2 regions of the Paenibacillus sp. FSL R10-2778 genome follow, and region 1 is predicted to be linked to the other one. Evidence: riboswitches for the same ligand, from Rfam matches in the RefSeq annotation. Region 1 holds a riboswitch; the other holds the start of a gene.
The links. A riboswitch is a leader RNA that binds a small molecule or an ion and turns the genes downstream of it on or off. The one in region 1 is predicted to bind glycine.

Region 1 (3,156 bases):
CAAAGTCGGCATTTTGGTCAGCCAAACCTTTCATGTGGCGCAGCAGGGCGTATTCATCGAGTGGTTCAGACATCGGCATAGTGCCTTGGTAACGTACCGCTTCAGGAATATCGGAGAACAGCTCATCTATAGACTGAATCCCGACGGTCTCCATCATCTCTACGCGGTCCTGTTCTGTCATGGGCAGATAACGGTGCTTCATTAAGGTTTCACTCCTTGGCTTTTTTAAAATATAAGAAAGTACAATTTTCACGCTATACTTTATCCTTCTATTTCTCGCTTAAAAGTTCACCGTCCTTATATGGACGCTAAAGGCGTTTATACTTGTAAAAAGGGGCCTTAATCACTACAGCCTTAAGCTGCTTACCGCGTATCTCCACGTAAACCTCTGTGCCTATTTCACTGTAAGCAGCATCAAGCAATGCCAACCCCAGGTTACGTTTCAGCGTAGGGGACTGCGTTCCGGTTGTGACCTCACCAATCTTAACCCCATCTGCCCAAACAGGATAATGGGAGCGTGGAATGCCTCGATCAATCATTTCTAGGCCGACAAGGCGACGGGGAATGCCAGCTTCTTTTTGCTGTATTAGTGCATCGCGTCCGATAAAGTCTATTTTGTCCAGCTTCACGAAGAACTGTACTCCTGCTTCAAGCGGGGTGATGTCAGCAGATAGCTCCTGACCGTACAGTGGTAATTTCGCCTCAAAACGCAGGGTATCCCGTGCACCCAGTCCAGCAGGTGTTAATCCGTGGGGCGCGCCTGCTGCAAGCAGTCCGTTCCATAACGTTTCTGCACCTTCCAGCGGAGCGTAAATCTCGAAGCCATCTTCACCGGTATAACCCGTACGGGAGATAAGTACCTCTACACCGCAAACGGTGGCGCGTTCGATGAAATGGAAAGGCTTGAGTGCTGAAATAGGAGCATCCGTAACTTCCGCGAGAATGGTCTCTGCCAGAGGACCCTGCAAGGCGAGCAAAAGCGTCTCGTCAGAGACATTAGTGAGCGTGACTTCGCCGAATTCAGAGGTCAAATGCTCTTGCAGCCACTGGAAGTCTTTGTCGATGTTGGAGGCATTAACGACGAGCATATAATGCCCTTCGCTTAGGCGATACACGAGTAGGTCGTCGACAACTCCGCCATTTGGATAACAGAGCAGCGTATATTGCGCCGCACCATCTGTAAGGCGGCTGACATCATTGGTTGTCATTTTTTGCAAAAAGTCTTCTGCACCGCTCCCAATCACCATGAATTCACCCATATGCGAGACATCGAACAGCCCAGCCTGCTGGCGAACGGCTTCGTGCTCTTTCACGATACCTGTAAACTGTACTGGCAGCTCCCAGCCACCGAAGTCAATGCACCTGGACTCCGTATAAGCGGAATAGAGATCATAAAAAGGTGTTCTTCTCAAAGCATCCATGTCGTCACTCCCCTTGATCTGATTACATACGAAAAAAGGACAGGCAGAAGCAATCATGCATAAATGCACAAATCGCTTTCTGCTCTGTCCTTTGTACCTGAGAGTTACCCTGCCGTAACTAGCTTGCAGGTTTCCCCGTTGGTGATCTGACGCATCTAGCCTTGCGTCTGATGCTCTCCAGAGATACGTCCGACAAAGGTCCTTTTGCCTGAGAGATTCACCCCTGTTAGGGCTTACTCCTTCGGCGCCGTCTTCAAGTGAGACAGTCTCTCCCTATGCCATCATCCGCAATTATATTTCTTCGAGAAACGGTTATTGTCTATAAAAAGACGACAACGTCATTTCTTCTTGTATGTCTCCATTAAACGGGTATAGTCGGGCGCTGTCAACAAGAAAACGTCGAAAAAATGACAAATTTAAATTTCCTGTTAGTAATATTGACATTGTGAGCCGGGATAACTTAGGCTATAACTAAATTTAGAACTCCAAATTGGAAATGAGGCGGCTTGAAATGAGTGAAGTATTAGACAACCTTCTTTACAGCGAAGAGCATGAATGGGCACAGCAAGTAGAAGGGCGAGTAGTACGTGTTGGGATTACGGACCATGCTCAGCATTTATTAGGCGACATCGTATTTGTTGAGTTTCCTGAGGTAGGATCGACCATTTCGGCCGGTGACAGCGTAGGCAGTATCGAATCCGTTAAGACGGTATCGGAGTTGTATTCGCCCGTCTCTGGGACGGTTACCAAGGTGAATGATGGATTAGAAGCTAGTCCGGAGCTTATCAATGATCAGCCGTATGGCGGGGGTTGGATTTTTGAGATTGAAGTTGATGGAGAGTATGCTGATGCTGTAAAAGGTCTGTTAGATGCAGCTGGTTATAGCGCGTTAGTTGCTGAATAATTGGAAATCGGGGACGGAAAATAGTCTGATCAAGTGTGATATTTTTAGCAGCAAGTTTCTGTGATTCGGGGACTTGCTGTTTGTGTTTCTTATGTAGATTGTGCGAGTATTCGTAAACCCAATCGAGTGGTTTGAGGGTCTAGTGGAGTATGGAATTAGGGAAAACCTCCCTCTTTTTAGACGATTATAGCGTGAGAGTTAGGGTTTTAGGAAATTCCTCCCTAATCATCTCGGTAAAACCACTATTTCAGACTAAAAAGAGTAATAATCAGGGAGAAATTCCCTCATTCCGCGATTGGATACGATAATAGGTGAATAATCAGGGAGGTTTTCCCTAATTAAATTGGATGAAGCCCCTTGTTAGCTCAATGTGGTAATTGCCATTGCCCCTGCTGCCGAACTTAGCTCTGAGCGCAAACTTTTATTCCACCTCTTGAAGCTGTCGAAGTACAATGATCTCTACGCGTCGATTTTTCTGTTTGCCTGCTACCGTAGTATTATCTGCTGTTGGTCGGGTATCGGCATAACCTGCATATTGAAAAGTGTCCGGGTTCAGTCCTTCATTATCTAAGAAAAAGCGCAGCACAGAAAGCGCACGAGCACCCGATAGCTCCCAATTGTCGTTATAACGTGAAGCTGATGACACTGGTGTATTATCCGTATGTCCTTCAATGCTGATCGTTGCCCCGATATCTTTGAATAAGCCAGACAACTGCTGAAGAGCTGGAAGGGCTGGTGACTTCACATCTGCTTTACCCACATCAAAAAGAAAACGGTCGCTGAGCGTGATTTCTATGCCCTGCGGTTTGTCGGCTACAAATATTTGTTCAC
Region 2 (3,156 bases), 440 kb from region 1:
GACCGATAATAGAAACAAAATAATGATGGTCGGTTTAAGCATAGGAATTGTAATTTTAAAAATTTGCTGAAGTTTACTGGCGCCATCTACCTCGGCGGCTTCATACATGGAGGAATCAAAGCCAGTCAACACACCAAAATAAATAATGGAGTTATAACCTGTACTTTGCCAAATCACCACAATGACCAGAATCGGAATCCAAATCCACGGCGTAGCATAAAAATCATAAGTTGAACCGGTGATGCTTTTAATAATCTGATTTAGAAAGCCTGTTTCATTATTCAAAATTGCATTTAGAATGGAGCCAATAACCATCCAAGACATAAAAAACGGAAAAAACATAATGCTTTGATTAACTTTGACGAATCGGCGACTAGAAATTTCATTGAGCATAATAGCAATCGCTACCGCGAAGATGGTGCCAAATACAAAAAATAAAATATTGAACATTATCGTATTAAATGTCGCCCGCATTGCAGTATCAAAATTGTTAAAGAAAAATTGAAAGTTTTTAAAGATGGGATCTGCCCATGGGCTGTTAAAAATACCTCCGTCAAAGCGATATTCCTTAAACACTAAAATCGACCCTGCCATTGGCAAGTAGGAAAAGGCCAACAGCGCTAATATGCCGGGCAGTGCCATCATATAAAGAAGCCCGTCTTTTTTGAGTGCGCTCATAAACCTATTGCTTGTTTTTTGTCTCAAATAAATTCCCCCTCACTTAGTTGCCATGCATAACAAGCTACCTGTACTCCTCTAATAAAACGCTTTCAAAATCTAAATGAAATACGTACTCCAAATAGTAATCTTTTGGGTCTTAAAGTAAATCGCAATTAGAGGAGAAGCTTTTAAAAACGAGCATTTTACCCTCGTTTAGGCTATTAATTTCTCGCATTTTTATTAAAAATCCGTATTATGTGTTTAAATCCAGCGGTAATTAATGTTATTGACAAAATATTTGACAATGATTAGTATTGAAAAATATTAAAAATGAAGTTAGCGGCATAACAATTAAATAATTCGCAAGCTATGATTGCTATGGATCACACTATAGCAGGAGCAGCTTCTGGAGAGACCGTGGGGGATTCCCCCGGCGCCGAAGGGTTCACAATCTCAGGCAAAAGGACAGAAGAGTACTAGATAATTCATTTGTTATTCTGATCATCGTCAGAATAAAGGAATGTATTTTATTTATTATTCTTAGACCTAAGAGATTGGAGCGTATCCAATCTCTTTTTTGTTATCATTTTCACTTGTATATTTTTTCACATAAGGGGGAGTTTGAAATGGCAGCACAAGAATTAAAGAGAGATTTAGAGAATCGGCATGTTCAGCTCATTGCGATTGGTGGAACCATCGGTACCGGATTATTTTTAGGATCAGGTAAAGCTATACAGCTGGCAGGACCATCCATCATTTTTGCTTATTTAATCGTGGGTATCGCTATTTTTTTTGTGATGAGGGCATTAGGAGAACTTCTGTTGTCTAAAGCAGGTTATCAATCTTTTACAGACATTGCCGAAGACTATCTTGGACCGCGGGCGGCGTTTGTAACCGGATGGACCTATTGGTTTTGTTGGATCATGACGGCTATGGCCGATATTATAGCTGTTGGGGTCTATGTACAATATTGGTTTGATATCCCGCAATGGATACCCGCAGTCATTTGTTTAATTATTTTATTAGGACTCAATTTATTAACGGTAAAAAGCTTTGGCGAATTGGAATTTTGGTTTGCTTTAATTAAAGTAATCACTATTCTCGCTTTGATTGCTATCGGGGTAGTCTTACTGGTGATTGGATTCAAAACAACTACCGGAACCGTTGCGCTCAGTAATATTTGGGCACATGGGGGAGTATTTCCAAACGGCATTTCAGGGTTCCTGCTTTCATTTCAAATGGTTGTGTTTGCTTTTGTGGGTGTGGAATTGGTGGGCGTATCGGCAGCAGAGACCTCCAATCCAGAAAAAACTATCCCATCGGCGATTAATAAAATACCTTTGCGAATTCTATTTTTCTACGTGGGTGCTATTATTGCCTTATTATGCATCAACGCTTGGACAGAACTAAACCCGGCAGAAAGCCCTTTTGTTAAAACATTTAGTTTAGTGGGGATTCCGATTGCCGCGGGGGTTATTAACTTCGTTGTATTAACTTCAGCTGCGTCCGCTTGTAATAGCGGGATGTTCTCAACAAGCCGGATTCTATACAATCTAAGCAGAAATGACCAGGCTCCAGCCAACTTTGCAAAGCTTAATAAAAATCATGTACCAAGTAATGCTTTATTCATATCCACACTTGTCTTATCTGTAGGCGCTTTGTTGAGTAAGCTGATTCCGGAGACGGCTTTTGGCATCGTGACAACAATTAGTGCCATTTGTTTCATCTGGGTTTGGGGCGTCGTTCTAATTTGCCATTTGCGATATAAAAAGACGAAGCCGGAATTGCAGGCCAAATCAAAATTCAAAGCACCGTTTACACCCTTTGTGAATTATGTTGTTCTAGCTTTGTTTGCAATCATACTCATAATTATGCTATTTGCTGATGAAACTCGTCCGGCCTTATTGTTGACGCCTCTATGGTTTATATTATTATTTGTTTTGTATTCGATAAATAGAAGAAAGAGGGAAAGAATAACGCCTGATCCAAGAGCACGTCTCGAAGGTATTCGGACTAACACGGAGATTCGGCATGATTAGTCGGTGAGGATGCTTGGTGATATTACAGTTGGATAGGCAGACATAGAAATCCACCACCGTATACGGTGGTGGATTTTCTCATTAATGAGGTCGATGCTCTTTTTCGAACTTATGTATGCTATCGGGATATTCTTCCATGTTTTTTAATCAGTCTAAAATTATCCTCTATTTAAAATCAACTTTGATTTGTGCTATCTCACTATTCGTGCCAATTCGTAATGGCGGTCCCCAAGTCCCTGCACCAGATGTAACGATGACGTGAGGGCTGTTAGGATTCTTCTGATAGTGGCCATAATCTACTGTAAACATAGCATTGGTGATCAGATTTGCAGGGAATACTTGTCCTTGATGCGTATGTCCGCTAAGTATCAAATCAACGTCATCTGCGTATTCAATCCTATTGGTTGGTTGATGATCCATTACGATAACGGGCATATTTGTATCAATGTCACTCATC

Region 2: linked by a shared signal. The riboswitch ahead of NST40_RS30535 (amino acid permease) and the one ahead of gcvT (glycine cleavage system aminomethyltransferase GcvT) in region 1 are both predicted to bind glycine.

The regions. Positions count from the first base shown of each region.
Region 1 covers NZ_CP151956.1:6,382,572-6,385,727, reverse strand. The annotation lists gene gcvPA (aminomethyl-transferring glycine dehydrogenase subunit GcvPA) at 1-202, opposite strand, end outside; gene gcvT (glycine cleavage system aminomethyltransferase GcvT) at 309-1,421, opposite strand; glycine riboswitch at 1,608-1,706, opposite strand; gene gcvH (glycine cleavage system protein GcvH) at 1,933-2,325, shown strand; gene NST40_RS28675 (flagellar motor protein MotB) at 2,747-3,156, opposite strand, start outside.
Region 2 covers NZ_CP151956.1:6,821,004-6,824,159, reverse strand. The annotation lists gene NST40_RS30540 (ABC transporter permease subunit) at 1-705, opposite strand, end outside; glycine riboswitch at 1,057-1,139, shown strand; gene NST40_RS30535 (amino acid permease) at 1,287-2,699, shown strand; gene NST40_RS30530 (metallophosphoesterase) at 2,865-3,156, opposite strand, start outside.